DNA from 3 places in the Acidisoma sp. genome. Region 3 is predicted to be linked to each of the others. Evidence: predicted binding sites of a transcription regulator. Region 3 holds the regulator's gene; each other region holds the start of a gene.
What was found. Region 3 encodes LexA, which represses DNA repair genes until DNA is damaged. Its sites were predicted from a motif close to TGTTCTANNTANGTTC; they were not measured.
Positions count from the first base shown of each region.

Region 1: a site for LexA is predicted at 2,321-2,336, ahead of ssb (single-stranded DNA-binding protein). Genes of this name have one in related genera too.
Region 2: a site for LexA is predicted at 3,171-3,186, ahead of ACOEQ1_RS05340 (ImuA family protein). Genes of this name have one in related genera too.

Region 1 covers NZ_CBDAQN010000003.1:862,534-868,482, reverse strand. The annotation lists partial or broken gene uvrA (excinuclease ABC subunit UvrA) at 1-2,295, opposite strand, end outside; gene ssb (single-stranded DNA-binding protein) at 2,538-3,038, shown strand; gene ACOEQ1_RS12155 (diguanylate cyclase) at 3,221-4,948, shown strand; gene ACOEQ1_RS12150 (chloride channel protein) at 4,976-5,949, shown strand, end outside.
Region 2 covers NZ_CBDAQN010000001.1:1,140,097-1,146,045, forward strand. The annotation lists gene ACOEQ1_RS05325 (ABC transporter transmembrane domain-containing protein) at 1-1,283, shown strand, start outside; tRNA gene ACOEQ1_RS05330 (tRNA-Pro) at 1,373-1,449, shown strand; gene ACOEQ1_RS05335 (hypothetical protein) at 1,495-2,586, opposite strand; gene ACOEQ1_RS05340 (ImuA family protein) at 3,214-3,996, shown strand; gene ACOEQ1_RS05345 (Y-family DNA polymerase) at 3,902-5,443, shown strand; gene ACOEQ1_RS05350 (DUF29 domain-containing protein) at 5,440-5,916, opposite strand.
Region 3 covers NZ_CBDAQN010000001.1:532,098-538,046, forward strand. The annotation lists gene ybgC (tol-pal system-associated acyl-CoA thioesterase) at 1-446, opposite strand, end outside; gene ruvB (Holliday junction branch migration DNA helicase RuvB) at 443-1,558, opposite strand; gene ruvA (Holliday junction branch migration protein RuvA) at 1,555-2,163, opposite strand; gene ruvC (crossover junction endodeoxyribonuclease RuvC) at 2,160-2,675, opposite strand; gene ACOEQ1_RS02495 (YebC/PmpR family DNA-binding transcriptional regulator) at 2,700-3,449, opposite strand; gene lexA (transcriptional repressor LexA) at 3,697-4,485, opposite strand; gene der (ribosome biogenesis GTPase Der) at 4,686-5,949, opposite strand, start outside.

The sequences.
Region 1 (5,949 bases), on a different contig from region 3:
GCAGGAAGTGCATCTCGATCTTGATGAGCCCGTCGCCGGAGCAGGCCTCGCAACGGCCGCCCTTCACGTTGAAGCTAAACCGGCCTGATTTGTAGCCACGCGCGCGGCTGTCCGGCAGCTCCGCGAACCAGTCGCGAATTGGCGCGAACAGGTCGGTGTAGGTGGCGGGGTTCGAGCGCGGGGTGCGGCCGATCGGCGACTGGTCGATGTCGATGATCTTGTCGAGCTGCTCCAGCCCGTCGATCTTCGCATACGGCGCCGGCACCTCGCCCGATCCCATCAGCCGCCGCGACACCGCCTTGAACAGCGTATCGATGACGAGGGTCGACTTGCCGCCGCCGGACACGCCGGTGATGCAGGTGAAGCAGCCGAGCGGAAAGCTCGCGGTCACGTTCTTGAGGTTGTTGCCGGTCGCGCCCACCAGCGTCAGCATCCGCTTGGGGTCGAGCGGCCGCCGCACCTCCGGCATCGGGATACTGCGGCGGCCCGAGAGGTAGTCGCCGGTGATGGAGTTCGGATTGGCCTCCACCTCGGCCGGCGTCCCCTCGGCAATCACCTCGCCGCCGTTCACACCCGCGCCCGGACCCATGTCGATGACATGATCGGCGGCGCGGATCGCGTCCTCGTCATGCTCGACCACGAGTACTGTGTTGCCGAGCGCCTTGAGCCGCCGCAGCGTGCCCAGCAGGCGCTCGTTGTCGCGCTGATGCAGCCCGATCGACGGCTCGTCCAGCACGTAGAGCACGCCCGTGAGGCCCGAGCCGATCTGGCTCGCGAGCCGGATGCGCTGGCTCTCGCCACCCGACAGCGTCGTCGAGCCGCGGGCGAGCGTGAGGTAGTCGAGCCCGACGTCCATCAGGAACCGCAGCCGGTCGACGATTTCGCGCAGGATGCGGCGGGCGATCTCCTGCCGCTGCGGGGTGAGTTGCTCCAATACGCCCTCGAACCAGGGCAGCGCGCGGCGGATGGCGAGTTCCGAGGCCGCGGCGATGGTCGAGCCCGCGATCTTCACCGCCAGCGCCTCGGGCTTGAGGCGCGCGCCCTGGCAGACATCGCAGGGCTTCTCGGCCTGATAGCGGCTGAGTTCCTCGCGCACCCAGGCGCTGTCCGTCTCCTTCCAGCGCCGCGCGAGGTTCTTGAGCACGCCCTCGAAGGGCTTGTTCACGGCATAGGCGCGGACGCCGTCCTTGTAGGTGATCTCGACCGGCTCATCGCCGGTGCCGTTGAGGATCGCGTTCTGGACGCGCTCGGGCAGGTCGCCCCAGGGCATGGTCATCCGCACCTTGAAGTGTCGTGCGATCCCCTGGAGCGTCTGCTCGTAATAGGGCGTCTGGCTACTGCTCCAAGGTGCGACAGCGCCCGCGTTGAGGGGGCGGCGATCGTCGGGCACCACTAGGGCGGCGTCGAAGAAGCTCTCCATCCCGAGGCCGTCGCAGGCCGGGCAGGCACCATGCGGCGAGTTGAAGCTGAACAGCCGGGGCTCGATCTCCTCGATCGAGAAGCCGCTGACGGGGCAGGCGAACCGCGACGAAAACGTGATCCGCGCGCTGCCGTCCTTCGGCGCGTCGGGCGGCTCGGCATAGACCACCCCGTCGGCGAGGCCGAGCGCGGTCTCGAAGCTGTCGGCCAATCGGCCTCGATCCCTTCCCGCACGACGATGCGGTCCACCACCGCCTCGATGTCGTGCTTGGTCTTGCGGTTGAGGGCGGGAACCTCGGTGATCTCGTAGAGGGTGCCATCGACCTTTACGCGGGTGAAGCCCTTGCGCTGAAGCTCGCCCAACTCCTTGCGATACTCGCCCTTGCGGTCGCGCACGACCGGGGCGAGCAGCAGCAGGCGCGTGCCCTCTGTCATGGCCATGACGCGATCGACCATCTGGCTGACCGTCTGCGCCTCGATCGGCAGGCCGGTGGCGGGCGAGTAGGGGATGCCGACCCGGGCCCAGAGCAGGCGCATGTAGTCGTGGATTTCGGTGACGGTGCCGACGGTCGAACGTGGGTTCCGGCTCGTCGTCTTCTGCTCGATGGAGATGGCGGGGGACAGGCCCTCGATGCTGTCGACGTCCGGCTTGCCCATCAGCTCCAGGAACTGCCGGGCGTAGGAGGACAGGCTCTCGACATAGCGGCGCTGGCCCTCGGCATAGATGGTGTCGAAGGCGAGCGACGACTTGCCCGAGCCGGACAGGCCCGTGATGACCACCAAGCTGTCGCGGGGGATCGCGATGTCGACGTTCTTGAGATTGTGCTCCCGTGCACCGCGCACGATGATCGAGGAGCCGGCTGGGGTATGTGCCACTCTTGAGGGACCGCACTCTGATTGAAGTTCGTGAGATGTTCTCGTAAAGGCTTTGGCGGGATGCGTCGAGCGCCCCCCTCCGTCGTCAGCGCCTGATTGCCAGATGTGATGGCTACCGGCCAGCTTTCCCAGCGAAGAGTTCGTTCTTAAAACACAACAAAAGCCGGAGGGTGTGCTGGTCGCGACAGGGGAATTCGGCTAGCTTGGTCTATTGAACGCAATCGGACGGTCGGAGCAAAAGCATGGCGGGCAGCGTCAACAAAGTCACCCTGATCGGGAACCTGGGCAAGGACCCGGAGACTCGGAACACCCAGTCCGGCATGAAGATCGTGAACCTCACGGTCGCCACGAGCGATACCTGGAACGACAAAGCCAGCGGCGAGCGGCAGGATCGGACCGAGTGGCACCGGGTCGTCATCATGAACGACCGGCTGGCCGACGTGGCGGAGCGTTTCCTGCGCAAGGGCAGCAAGGTCTACCTCGAGGGGAAGCTCCAGACCCGGAAATGGACCGACCAGTCCGGTCAGGAGAAATACACGACCGAGGTCATGCTCGGCCGGTTCGGGGCGGAGCTTGTTCTGCTCGACCGGCTCGGGGAGGGCGGTGCCGCCGCTCCTTCCACGGGTGGTGACCGTGGGTTCAGCGGCCGGTCTGAAAAGCCGGCCGGCCGTGCTCCCGCCTCGGCAGGTTGGGACAGCGGCGGTGGCCGTGGCGGAGATATCGACGACGAAATTCCATTTTAACTTGCCGAGGCAAACGTTTAGTCTGTCCGGGGACTAGCGCGCCGCGCCGTTCCACTTAAAAAGGAACATAGGTAACAGCCGCTCGTGTGGCGTCTGGTCTGGGGTGCGACTAGCGGCTGCTGCACGCGGCGGCACGTCCCCCGGCCATTCCATGCGACGCCCCGGGAGCGCCGCAGTCTAGGATGAACCCACCTCTGACACAGCTGCCGGCCGAAGAAGCCGGCGACATCGTGCCATTTACGACGATGTGGCCCGATCTTGAGCGTGCGTGGCACTTGTCCTGTCAGGGCCAGGTCGAAGCCGCTCTCGCTCTTGCCCAGAGCGCTCAGGACGCCGCGCAAGCGGCCGGCGACCAAGGTCTTCGGGCCAGCGCCGCCACCCATATGGGCTGGTACTGCTTCATGCTCGGCTACTACGAGGAGGGCATCCTGCATGTCCTCTCGGCGCGGGACTTCTACGGCGTCATCGGCGACCGGCCTCGCGAGTCTTGGGCGCGCGCCATTCACGGCTGGTTGCTGATCGAGATCGGCGCTCCGAACGAGGCCCTGGACGAGGCGATGCTCGCCCTTGAGCTTGCCGAGGCCGCGGCGGAGCCCCGCGCCATCTGCTTCGCGCTGAACGTCGTCGGCGTCGTGTTCTGGATGCTGGGGCAGCTCGACCGTGCGGTGCAGTTCGCGGACCGGGCCGTCGCCCTGGCCCGGGTCATCGGCGATCACGTCGATCTTGGGCGATGGCTGATCAATCGCGCCGGCATCGAGGCCGAGTTCTTTCACCAGGTATCGTCGGCATCAGTCGAGCAGAAGGCCGTGGAGGCGCACATGACCCGCGCCCTCGCGCTCGCGCATGAGGCCCGGCAACTCGCGCTTGAGGCGGGCGACAGCTGGTCGGAGCGGCTCGCGCTCTGCAACCTCGCTGAATACTACCTCTGTCTGGGCCAGCGTGAAAATGCTGCCGGGGTGCTGGCGAGCCTGGATGCGATGCACGGCGACGGAGGCGCCCGGTCGCGCATCTACTACCTGTTCGCTCGCGGAAAGCTCGAGATCGCGGAGGAGGCAACCGAGGCCGCGATCATTACCCTCAGCGAGTGCGCGACCCTCGCGGGTGAAACCGGGGACCTCGAGATCGGCGTTCCGTGTTGCCGCTATCTGGCGGACGCCTTCGCTCTCAGCGGGCGGTTCGCCGAGGCGCTGCAGTGGCACCGCGAGTTCCATGCCCGCTACGTCCGCAAGAGCACCGACATCTCGCTCATCCGGTCCCGCATCGCTGCGATCCAGTACGAGACCCAGCAGTTGCAGGCTCGTGTGGAGACCGAACGGTCCCGAGCCGACGGCCTCGAGCAGATGAACCGTGCCTTGGCGCAAGAGGCCGCGCTGCTGATGAACGCCAGCATGGAGGACGTGCTGACCGGTCTTCCGAACCGCCGCGGGCTGGAGCGGGCCTTGCTCGACATCGCGGCCAAGGGCGGGCAGGACTATGCTTTCGCGATGATGGATATCGACCACTTCAAGCGGGTGAACGACACCTTCTCGCATGCCCTGGGCGACGAGGTTCTACGCCAGGTGGCGCTGCTGCTCCGCATCACGACGCGTGAGACCGACATGCTGTTCCGCTACGGCGGCGAGGAATTCGTCCTCCTGATGGAGGGCACCGACGTTCTGCTGGCTGCCAAGATCTGCAGGCGTGTAAGCCAGGCCATCCGCAGCTGGAGCTGGGGGCAGATCCATCCAAATCTGCGGATCACCCTGAGCATCGGCGTGGCTCTCGCTGACGAGGCGCGCACGCCGGTGGAGGTCATGGCGGTCGCGGACCAACGCCTCTATCAGGCCAAAAATGCTGGCCGCGACCGGATTGTCATGGACGGACGCATCAGGTTGCAGCACGCCGTGGCTCAGTCGCCGCTTATCCACTAGCGCCAGTTTGCAGCGGGCTGCGTCAGGATGAAGCTCAACCGTCGTCTGTTGCGCTTCTGGCGGCAACTGCCGCTCACGTCGCCGCGCCTCTGGGCCCGGCGCGTTGCCTTCTGGGCTGGCGCCGTGCTGGTGGCGCTCGTCGCCATTGCCTTCGCGGATCTTGCGGACGGGGCGCAGGCGCTATTCCAGCTTGTGACGGGGCCGCATCCCTGGCTCGTTCTCATTATTGCGCCCGTCGGGCTGGCTCTCTCGGTCCTGCTGACGCGGACGGTCTTCCCTGGGGCGCAGGGCAGCGGCATTCCGCAGGTGATGGCCTCGCTGCACATGGCCGATCCACGCCACGTCTCGCGCGTGCTCTCGCTGCGGGTCGCCGTCGGGAAGGTTCTGCTGACGCTGCTCGGCCTCGCCTCCGGCGCCTCGGTCGGACGCGAGGGTCCGACGGTGCAGGTAGGCGCCTCTATCATGCAGGCGCTCGGGCAGGCGCTGCGGCTGCCGCGGGTCGAGACGCAGCGCGGCTTGGTGCTCGCGGGCGGCGCGGCGGGGGTCGCCGCCGCCTTCAACACGCCGCTCGCCGGAATCGTCTTCGCGATCGAGGAGCTCAGCCACAACTTCGAGGCCCGGACCAGCGGCATGGTGATCACCGCCGTGGTGATCGGCGGCATTGCCACCTTGGCGTTGAGCGGCAATTACACCTATTTCGGCGTCACCTCCGTCGGACTGCCGCTGGGCACCGGCTGGATGGCGGTGATCCTCTGCGGGGTGACCGGCGGCCTCCTCGGCGGATTGTTCAGCCAGATCCTCATTACCATGGCACGCGGCCTCGGTGGCCCCGCCGGCCTCTGGATCAAGCGCAACCCGATCGTCTTCGCGGCTCTTTGCGGGCTCGTCATCGCCGTGATCGGTCTCGTCTCGCACGGCGCGACCTACGGCACCGGTTATGCCCAGGCGCGGCTGCTGGTGGAGGGAAACGCGCGGCTTCCGGCCAGCTTCTTCCTGCTGAA
Region 2 (5,949 bases), 610 kb from region 3:
TGCTGGTGACCGCGCCCAAGCTCGCGGCGATCATGCTGCTGGTCATCCCCGTCGTCATGGCGCCGCTGGTCCTGTTCGGGAGGCGTGAGCGGCGGCTCTCGCGCGCGGCGCAGGACCGGGTCGCCGATCTCGGCGCCTACGCGGAGGAGACGATCAGTGCGCTCCGCACCGTGCAGGCCTTCACGCACGAGCCGGTCGACCGCCGGCTGTTCTCGGCCGAGGTGGAGCGGTCGGTCGGGGCGGCGCTCCGCCGCGTGCGGACCCGGAGCAGCCTGATCCTGGTCATCATCCTGCTGGGCTTCGGCGCGATCGTGTTCAGCCTCTGGGTCGGCGGACGGGATGTGATCGCCCACCGCATGAGCGGCGGCGACCTCTCGGCCTTCGTGTTCTATGCGGTGATCCTCGGCACGTCGGGCGCGCAGATGAGCGAGCTGTGGGGCGATCTGCAGCGGGCAGGCGGTGCGGCCGAACGCATCGGGGACCTGCTCGCCGAGCAGCCGACGATCATGGCGCCGGCTCATCCCGAGCGCCTGCCGGCGCGGCCCGAGGGGCGCGTCGTCTTCGACGCGGTAACCTTCCGCTATCCGGCCCGGCCGGACCATGCCGCACTCGCAAACTTCTCGCTGACGGTCGAGCCGGGCGAGACGGTGGCGCTCGTGGGGCCGTCGGGCGCCGGCAAGACGACGGTGCTGCAACTGCTGCTGCGCTTCTACGACCCCATCAGCGGGGCGGTGCGGCTGGACGGCGTCGACGTGGCGCGCATGTCCCCGGCGGATTTGCGGAGCCATATCGGCATCGTGCCGCAGGACCCGGTGATCTTCAGCCAGTCGGCCTGGGAGAACATCCGCTATGGACGGCCGGAGGCGACGGACGCCGACATCCAGGCCGCGGCCGCGGCGGCCTACTGCGACTTCCTGGAGTATTTGCCTCAGGGCACGCAGACCTACCTCGGCGAGAAGGGCGTGCGGCTCTCGGGCGGCCAGCGGCAGCGCATCGCCATCGCCCGCGCGATCCTGCGCGACCCTGCGGTACTGCTGCTGGACGAGGCGACCAGCGCGCTCGACGCGGAGTCTGAACAGGCGGTGCAGAAGGCGCTGGCCAATCTCTCGCGCGGGCGGACGACGATCGTCGTCGCCCACCGGCTGGCCACCGTGCGGAAGGCGGACCGGATCGTCGTCATGGATCAGGGCGGCATTGTCGCGATGGGGACGCATGATGCGCTGGTGCGGGACGGCGGCCTCTACGCACGGCTGGCGCGGCTGCAATTCAGCATCGATGCCTGAGCGGCGGGCCGAGTGGGCTCGCCCGGTTGCGGAGGGGCGCGGGCGCTGCTAAACGGTCGCACCCGCGAAAAACCCCCGCGGGCTAGGTCCGGAGCGTAGCGCAGCCTGGTAGCGCATCAGTCTGGGGGACTGGGGGTCGTGGGTTCGAATCCCGCCGCTCCGACCAAAATCGATAGTCATCGTGCCGAGGGTATGGCTCAGCGGCCAGGTTCTATGACGCCGCCAGCGGACCCGGCAGGTGACCGGTCGTCCTCTGGAGATCCCGATAGAAGCCGAGCAGCTTGCGCCCGTTCTCAACCGGATCTCCTTCCGTCAGGACACCCTCGAGCCGGTTGAAGTCCCGTTCCTGCCCGGTCCAGGCTTCGATTGCGTCGACCGTCCCTGCGAGCGCGGCCGCATCCTGAAGATCCACGCACCGGATCCAGCTTGGACCGCAACGCTCGGCGAGTTCCTTGAACATGGGCAGGTCCGACGAGATTATCCTGCCGTGGTTGCTCAGGACATTGAGAGCCATCCCGGAGTTCGACCCCAGTTGATACGGCAGGAACACGGCGTCCGACGACTGAATCCATAGCGCCAGTTCCTCGTCGGTCAGACGATCGGCAACACGGAGATACGCCTCGCCGGACCTTTGACCGAGGATCGTGTCGACGTAGTCGCGGGGCAGGACGTTGTCGATCATCCCGCAGACCGCGAGCTTCACCGTGCGCCCGGAACGCGTTTTTTCAGGAATGAGCGCGGCTCGCTCCAGACCTTTGTGCGGGGTGATGCTTCCCAGAACGCTGATCAGGATTTCTGCATCTCCGATGCCATGAGCTTGCCGGTGCTCTCTCACCGCGGCAGCCTCGAACATCTTCGTTTGGAATCGGCTGTGAGGGGTGAAGCAGTAGGGTTTGCCAACTTCCCGGGGATTTCTACGTGAGAAGAGTTGCTGAGAACTCTGGTTGAGAAAGATATAGGCCGTCGTGAGTTGGTTGATGGCCTTCATGTATGTGAACAGGAAGGTCTTACGGCGAACCCAGGCCGGCTCGACATCATGGACCATCCAGACGACCGGCCGACCGCTTAACCGGGCGTAGAAAGCGATCCAGAGAAGCGCCGCTGTCAGCACGATCGACTTCAGCAGGTTTCCCTGCGTCACTGCATGATCCGGGTGATGAAGGTGCATCGCATCGAAGCCTGATCTGAGGCTCAGGACGCTCGAAAGACGAACATCTTCAATTCCCGCAGCCCTCAGGCCTTGCAAGAAATTTTCAAAATATGGATTGCCGCGCATCCGATTGGGAAAAACGAGAATCTTCATGGCACCCCGCCCAGGGACGACGAAGCAAGGAACCATCCTTACAGTTCGTCACAAAGGTATTTCTGATTGCGTCGTTTGATCGTTAATCCTGGTGCACCGGCGTTGCGCCATGTCGAGCATTGATGCGATGCGTTGACATCGACCCTTGTACCGTCACCAACAACATGTTTAGCACGGGGCCCCGAGCGGCGGCCTCAACCGTTCTGCGGAGCCCCTGAAGCCGCTCTGTATTCGCTCGCGGCAGGCCGAAGCTCAAAAGGATGAAGCGGCATCCGCTCAATGACAGGACGCCGCGTTTCTTCCAGCACCGGTGGCCGAGTTTGTCAGAGAAGCCCGTGCTGGTCGTAGATATTTTATTACAATCATCCAACAATAAGGGGGTTTGGAAGGCTGAACGTGCTCATGCCTGCGCTCTCCATCGGTCGGTGAGCCGGCAGGGTGGATGAGCAGGAAGGCTCTCTGAGAACGATGGCTGACATGCTGCTTGAAGCCGATCGCCGAGCCGCTTGATTTCAAAACCAAGCTCAACCTCACCTGCGCCATAGGGAGCCTCAGTCTCGATTCGCAGCTTCCCAAACATACCATGTTCACGTTATGTTCCCTATCCAAGGGGCCGCGTGACACAGAATGATGCAGCAAGTTCAGGATCTTACAGCTTTACGCCAGACCCTCACCGCGCTGGAACGGCGGGGTACCGCCAAAGCTCCCCGGATCGGCGCCGTACTGCCTTTCGGCATAGACGCCATCGACCGCCATCTGCCGGAAGGCGGTCTGCGCCTCGGTGGCCTGCATGAACTCGCCGATACCGGCCCTGCGCTCGAATACGCGACCGCTGCGGGGCTCATGGTCGCCGGCATCCTCGCGCGCCTCGATGGCCCGGTGTTGTGGGCCGCGGAACGGACCGATCTCTTCGCGCCCGCCTTGGCCCATGCTGGCCTCGACCTCGATCGCGTGCTGTTCGTCGAGGCTCCGCGCGCCGTGCTGCTCGCTATGGAGGAGGGGCTGCGCCATGGCGGTTTCGCCGGCATCGTCGGCGAGGTGCGGCGGCTGGATGCCATTGGCTCCCGCCGCCTTCAACTCGCGGCCGAAAGCGCGGGCGTGACCGCCTTCGCGCTTCGCCGTAGCCGCAACTCCCGCGACCCGGCACTGGCGGACCCCATCGCCGCCGTCACCCGCTGGCGTATCGCGCGCCTGCCCTCTGGGCCGCCGGCGCCGCAGGCCCCCTGGGTGCGGGGGCTGGCCCCCGCCTTGTGGCAACTCGACCTTATTCGATGCCGGGGCGCCGATCCCGCATCCTGGACCGTGGAGGCTTGCGATGCGACGGGTCGTCTCCGTCTGGCTGCCGATGTGGCCGACCGACCGGTGGCGGCGACACCAAAACAACGCCGGGGTCTGCGCCTCGCCGGATAGGCTCCCTTCATCCAGCGAGGTTCCGGTCGTCACCCGCAGCCATGACGGGCGGCGTTGGGTGATCGGGGCGGCGGACGCCGCGGCGCAAAAGATCGGGCTGCGGTCCGGACTGCCGCTGGCTCAGGCGCAAGCCATGCAGCCGGGCCTCTGCGTGATCGACGCCGATCCGGCGGGCGACGCCGCGGATTTGCGCGATCTCGCCGGCTGGTGCCAGCGCTATGCGCCGCTGACTGCCGCCGATCCTCCTGACGGCATCCGCATCGACAGCACGGGCGCCGACCACCTTCATGGCGGCGAGGCCGCGATGATGGCCGATCTGTCGGACCGTCTCGCACGCAGCGGCTTCACAGCGCGCGCGGCGGTTGCCGATACGCCGGGCGCTGCCTGGGCCTTCGCGCGATATGGAAACCGGCCGCTCATCGTGGTCCCACCCGGCGAGGCCATGACGGCGCTGGCGTCCTTACCCGTCGCGGCGCTGCGGCTACCGGCGGAAACCGTGGCCGCGCTGGACCGGCTCGGGTTTTCCCGGATCGGTCAACTCGCGGCCACGCCGCGTGGACCGTTAGTGCGACGCTTCGGCGAAGGGCTGATGCGCCAACTCGATTATGCGCGCGGCACGGTGTTCGAGCCGCTGGAGCCGGTGCCGCCGCGCACGCTCATCCGCCAGCGACTGACTTTCATCGAGCCGCTGCTGACGGCCGAAGCCTTTGCAACCGTCATCGAGCGTCTGTGCCGGACGGTCTGTGCGGCACTGGAGCGGCGCGGGGAGGGCGCGCGGCGGCTCGACCTCGTTTGCGAGCGGGTGGACGGCACGATGCAGTTGGTGGCGGTCGGCACGGCGCGGCCGGTGCGGGACGCGGTGCATCTAGCCCGGCTGCTGGCCGAGCGGATCGAGACCATAGATCCTGGGCTTGGGGTGGAGGCGATGACGCTCTGGGTGCCGCTGGCCGAGGCAGCCCCTGCGGGCCAGGGCGATGTTCTGGCGCGGGAGGGCGCCGGTGACCTCGGGCCGCTGATCGACCGGCTGGTGGCGCGGTTTGGGGCGGCGCAGGTTTATCGGGTGGCGCCGGTCGAGAGCGACGTGCCGGAACGGTCGGTGGCGCGGGTGGCCGGATTATCGCCAGCGGGCGGGCGGAGCTGGCCCCAGGCCTTGCCACGCCCTTTGCGGCTGCTGACGCCGCCTCAGCCGGTGCAGGCGATGGCGCTGCTGCCGGATCAGCCGCCGGTCGCCTTCACCTGGCGGCGCAAACGGCACCGGGTGCGCCGGGCGGACGGGCCGGAGCGCATCTTCGGCGAGTGGTGGCGGCGGGATGGGGAAATGCGCGCGGTGCGGGATTACTGGGCGGTCGAGAACGAAGTGGGGGAGCGTTTCTGGCTCTATCGCAGCGGCGACGGCGTGGAGCCGGAGACCGGTAATCTCGCCTGGTTCGTGCACGGGATTTTCTAATCGTTGGCCGCGCCGACCTTGGCCAGCAACGCCTCGATTTCGGGCTCTGCCACCAGCAGATCGTCCAGACCGAACGGGCAGACTGCCGGGAGCCGCGGGTCGTGCTTGCCGCGTGCCTCGGCCCGCAGCCGGGACAGTGCCTCGGCATAAAGGCCAGCCAGATCGATCCGTTGCCGCATCGAGGGCGAGAAGCGATGCCGAGCGTCGGCGATGAATGTGGCAACCTCGCCTCGCCAATGCGAAACGGACCGGCTCCTGGGTGCGAGGTGGAGTTTCAGCAGGTGGATCAGCGCCTGGCGCAGCAGGCTCTCGCAGCCATTCAGTTCCGATCGGCCCACAGACTGGACTTCCTCGATCACATTCTCCCAGTCGATCGTGTCGTTCAAGCGCTCGCCATGGGCAAAACGGCGCAGAAGATCGGCCTGATGCTCCGACCAGATCAGAATGTCCGTGTCATACAGGTTATCCGGCATCGCTGCTCCTCCAGGCTCGGCCCGCGCAGCATA
Region 3 (5,949 bases):
GCGGCCCCAGCCTTAGCCATAGCCGTTAGTGCAACACGCCAAGGCGCGGGCAAACGCTCCGCGCGCCCCGTTTGCAGGCGAAGGCTCACCAGCGTCAAATCCACGACCGCGATCAACTCCTCGCCACGCCTGACCCGCTGGCTTAGCCGGACCGAGGCGCCACCGACAGATACGGTGCCTGTCTCGATCGTCAGCCAATCATCCAAACGGGCAGGGCGCTGATAGTCCAACTCCGCATGGCGCACCACGAAGATAATGCCATGGTGCAGCATCATCTCCGAATGGGGCAGGCCCATGGCACGCAACGCTTCCGTCCGCGCCCGTTCCGCGAATCGCAAGTAATTAGCATGGTAGACGAAACCGCCCGTGTCGGTGTCTTCGAAATACACGCGCAGGCCGTAGCGATGCACTCCGCCGCTGATCGACAGCGCATCGTCATCGCTCATGGTGCAGGATCCGAGGTTCCGGGAAAGAAAAGATCGGGCGCCAGCAAATCCCGCTGCTCGGGGAGGAGCGGCGGCGGTTGCAGTTCGAGGTGTTGCCATCCCGGCATGCCCAGCATCCGCCCCCGGCTCGTGCGTAGGATGAAGCCTTCCTGAATGAGGTAGGGTTCAACCACGTCCTCGAGGGTGTCCCGCGCCTCGGCCAAGGCCGCCGCGAGCGTTTCGACACCGACCGGACCACCCGCGTGATGCTCGGCGATGCGCCTGAGGTAGCGGCGATCCATGGCGTCCAGACCGCGCCCGTCGACCTCGAGTCGCGTCAGCGCGGCATCGGCGATGGTGCGGTCGACCCGCGCCTGCCCCTCGACTGCCGCAAAATCCCGCACGCGGCGCAACAGGCGGCCGGCGATACGGGGTGTGCCGCGAGACCGGCGGGCGATCTCGACGGCGCCCTCGTCCGACAGGTCGAAGCCGAGCAGCCGCGCGCCGCGGGCAACGATGACGCGGAGCTCCTCCGCACTATAAAGGACCAGCCGCAGGGGAATACCGAAGCGGTCGCGCAGCGGAGTCGCGAGCAGTCCGGCACGGGTTGTCGCGCCGACCAGGGTGAAGGGCGGCAGGTCGATCCGCAGCGAGCGCGCGGCGGGACCTTCGCCAATGACCAGATCCAGCTGGAAGTCCTCCATCGCGGGATAGAGCACCTCCTCGATGGCGGGCTGCAGACGGTGGATCTCGTCGATGAAAAGGACGTCGCGCGGCTGCAGGTTGGTGAGGATGGCGGCGAGGTCGCCGGCCTTCTGGATCACCGGTCCTGAGGTCGCGCGAAAGCCCACGCCGAGTTCGCGCGCCACGATCTGGGCGAGGGTCGTCTTGCCGAGGCCGGGCGGCCCGTGCAGCAGGACATGGTCGAGCGCCTCGCCACGGCCGCGGGCGGCCTCGATGAAGACCGCGAGGTTCCGCCGGCTACACTCCTGGCCGATGAACTCGGCCAGCACCTGCGGGCGAAGGCTGGCCTCGCCGGTATCTTCGGGCGCGCGCACGGGCGAGATGTCCCGTTCCGTGTCGATCTCTGGCGCGGCAGGCGCGGCTTTGCGCCGTGTCGGGCGGGTGGTCATCGCGCGAGTTCCCGCAGAGCCGCCGGAATGAGCGCCGCCACATCCGCCTCATCGCCCAGCTTCGCGCCCGCACGGTTGAGTGCCGCCTGCGCCTCCGGCCGCCGGTAGCCGAGGTTCATCAGCGCCGAAAGCGCATCGCCCACAGCGCCGCCGGGGAGGGAGGGCGCCGCGATGCCCTCCGCCAGCGTTACCGGCAAGGCCAGCGATCCGGCCTTTTCCTTAAGCTCCAGCGCCAGCCGGGCGGCGAGCTTGGGACCGACGCCCGACGCCCGCCCCAGAGACGCCCGATCCCCCGAAGCGATGGCGAACGACAGTTCATCGGCCGAGAGCGCCGAGAGGATGGCGAGCGCCACCCGCGGCCCGACCCCCTGCACGGTCGTCAGCAGGCGGAACCAGGCGCGTTCGGCAGCGGTCGCGAAGCCGAAAAGCGTGATCGCATCCTCGCGCACGAAGGTTTCGATGAGCAGGCGGGCCTCGGCCGGCGGCGGGGGCAGCGCGCCGAGCGTGCGTGACGACGCATGAACGACATAGCCGACGCCGCCCGTTTCAATCACGCAACGGCCATCCTCCTGCCCCTCGACGGTTCCGCGCAGGCTGCCGATCATCGCCCGTTTCCGGCGACGGCGGCGCGACCCCAGGAGACGCGCGTCGTGCGATGGTGGGCGTGGCAGATGGCGACGGCCAGCGCATCCGCGGCGTCCGCCCGCTTGAGCGTGGCGCCCGGTAGGAGGCGGCGGACCATGAGCCCGACCTGGACCTTGTCGGCGCCGCCTGTCCCGACGACGGAGAGCTTCACGGTCTTGGCGCCGTATTCGGCGACGGAGAGGCCCGCCAGCGCCGGCGCGAGCAAGGCGACGCCGCGCGCATAACCGAGCTTGAGCGTCGCTGTCGCGTTGGCGTTCACGTAGGTTTCTTCCACCGCCGCCTCCTGCGGGCCATAGGCGGCGATGAGCGCGGTCAGCGCCTCGTGCAGCGCGCGCAGACGCGAGGGCACACTCGCATCGCCATCCGTCATGACGATGCCGTCGGCGACATGACGAAGACGGTTTCCCTCCGCCTCCACCACGCCCCAGCCGGTGACGCGAAGCCCAGGATCGATGCCGAGAATGCGGATCAAGCGGTGCGGGTCATCCTAGGGTCATCAGGCGGAGAGTTTCTGAAGCAGCGACTCGGGTAGGTCGAAGTTGGCGTAGACGTTCTGCACATCGTCTGATTCGTCGAGGACGTCGAGCAGTTTCAGAACCGATGTGGCGGCGTCCTCATCCACCGGCACTGTCGTCCTGGGCCGCCAGTCGAGCTTGGCGCTTTCCGGCGCTCCGAACCTGCTCTCCAGCGCGTCCTGCATGGCGAAGAAGCTGTCGGGTGCGCCGGTGATCTCGTGCCACTCGGCGGTGCTCTCGACATCGTCGGCGCCGGCGTCGATCGCGGCCTCGAGCATGGCGTCCGCATCGGCGACGCCCGCCGGGTAGCGGATGACCGCCAACCGGTCGAACATGAAGCTCACGGCGTTGGTCTCGCCGAGCGCTCCGCCATGCTTGTTGAAGGCTGAGCGGATGTCCGACGCGGTGCGGTTCCGGTTGTCGGTCAACGCCTCGACGATGACGGCGACGCCGGACGGGCCGTAGCCCTCGTAGCGCACCTCGGCGTAGTCCTCGCCGGCCGCGGCGCCGGAGGCCTTCTTGATGGCGCGGTCGACCGTATCCTTGGGCATGTTCTCCTTCCGCGCGGCGAGCACGGCGGTGCGCAGCCGGGGGTTGGAGGCAGGGTCGGGCAGGCCCTGCCGCGCGGAGACGGTGATTTCGCGGATGAGCTTGGCAAATTGCCGGGCCCGGCGGGCGTCCTGTGCACCTTTGCGGTGCATGATGTTCTTGAACTGGCTATGGCCGGCCATGGTCGAGGCTCCGGAAGCGGGATGGACTGGGTGACGGTCTCTCCGCCAAGCCGGGCCGCCGCGTCAAGGTCGTCTTGCTAAGCGCCGCATGCCTGAAGAGGCACCGGTGTGGCGCCTTTGGCTTCAGGCATTGCCCGAACATCGGTCGCGTCGTCGTCGTGACGGCGCGGAGACGAGGCGGGCCGTTGGTCACCGCGGATCGACCGGTCCGCGGATATTCCCACATACGAACTATCTGGTGATCGGGTTACTGATACCGGCGCATCAGGGCCACGAGGCGCCCCTGCACGCGCACCCGCTCGGCCGGGAAGATGCGGCTCTCGTGCCGCTGGTTCGCGGGCTCCAAGGCCACGGAGTTGCCGCGCCGGCGGAGCCGCTTCAGCGTCACTTCTTCCTCATCGACAAGCGCGACCACGATCTGGCCGTTCTCCGCCGTCTCTGCCCGGCGGATGATGACCGTGTCGCCATCCTGAATGCCTGCGTCGATCATGGAATCACCGGCAACCTCGAGCGCGTAGTGTTCGCCCGGCCCCAGCAGCGCCACCGGAACTTCGAAGAAGCTGGTGGCGTCGCGCATCGCCTCGATTGGCAGGCCGGCAGCGATCCGCCCGTAGAGCGGCAATTGCACCGCGCCCACCTCGGCCGCAGCCCGCACCCCGGCCAGACGCGCCGAGAAATCACCCTGGATGACCGTGGGTGCGAAACCCGGAGCCCCCTCGGGCCGCTTCGGCAAATCTCGCGTCACCGCGGCAGGACCACGTTCGGGCACCACGCGGACGGCGGCGGCTTGACCGCCCACCACCGTCATCGCCGGCCCGTTGTCTCCCGGCAGGCGCAGAACCTCGAGAGCGCGCGCCTGATGGTGGCGGCGGCTCAGGAACCCACGCTCCTCCAGCGCCGAGATCAACCGGTGGATGCCGGACTTGGACCGGAGGTTCAGCGCCTCCTTCATCTCGTCGAAGCTCGGAGAATAGCCCGAGGACTTGAGATGACGGTCGATGAATATCAGCAACTCGTGCTGCTTGCGCGTCAACATGATCAACCCCTGCTTGGCACCAGCCTGCCGATTCCCGCCTCGGCGACTGGAACGAATCGCGACCACAGAGTGATCGAGATCATAACCAAATCGTGATTATGGCGAACAAATCAGCAACTCGCTCCTTCTAGGAGGTCGCTCGCAGCCGCGTCAAGCACAGGGTTGACAAGGGCTTTGCTGCCCGGCCACCGCCGGGCCGGTCAATCCTTGTCGCGGAACGGATTGACCGTGCCACGGAAGTCGAGGCGGATCGGCGTGCCCGGCAAGTCGAAAACCTCCCGCAAGGCGTTGATCAGGTAGCGGCGATAGTCCTCGGGCGTTGCCTCGGCGCGGGTGCCGAAGACAACGAAGGTAGGGGGCCGGGCGTTGGCCTGCGTCACGTAGCGAAGCTTCAGCCGCCGCCCTTGGACCGCTGGCGGCGGATGGCGGCTGATCGCATCCTCGAACCAGCGGTTGAGCGCCGAGGTCGTCACCCGCTTGTTCCAGGTGTCGTGCACGGCGCGTACCGCAGGCAGCAGCTTCTGCACGTTGGCGCCGGTCATCGCACTCAACGTCACCACGGGAATGCCCTTGAGCTGCGCCAGACTCCGCTCCAGCCGGTCGGAGACCGCCTTGCGCGCAGCATCCCGGTCCTCGACGGCATCCCACTTGTTCAGCGCCACGACCATGGCGCGCCCCTCACGCTCCACCAACCGGGCGATCTGCAGGTCCTGGTCGTGCAGGCCGTCAACCGCATCCACCACCAGGACCACCACTTCCGCAAACCGCATGGCATTGATGGTGGCGCCGGTCGAGAGTTTCTCGACCTCGTCCTGAACGCGCGCGCGGCGGCGCAGCCCGGCGGTATCGACGAGCTGGAACTCACGCCCGTCCACGTCCCTCATAGGCAGGGTGATGGCGTCCCGGGTGATGCCGGGCTCCGGCCCCGTCAGCATGCGGTTCTCGCCGAGCAGCCGGTTGACCAGGGTCGACTTCCCGGCGTTCGGCCGTCCCAGCACCACCAGACGCAGCGGCTTGGTCGCGTCATCACCCTCTGCACCGGCTGCCTCATCATCGGTGCCCTCGGGGGCTTCCGGAGCAGGCGGCAGCATCTCCGCGATGGTGCTCATCAGATGACTAAGCCCCTCGCCATGCTCGGCGGAGACCGACAGTGGTTCGCCAAGCCCCAGCGAATAGGCGTCGAGCGCGTTGTTATAGCCCGCGCGCCCCTCGGTCTTGTTGGCGACAAGCAGCACGGGCCGTCCCAGCCGGCGCAGCCATGCGCCGAAATGTGCATCGGGGGGCAGAATGCCGGCGCGGGCGTCGACCACGAAGACGATGAGGTCGGCCTGCTCCAGGCTGGAGGCGGCGCCGGCGCGCATGCGGCCGGAGAGGCTCTCGGGGGGTGCCTCCTCAAGCCCCGCCGTATCCGCGATCCGGACAAGCCGGCCGCCGAGCACTGCGGTTGCTTCCTGACGGTCGCGC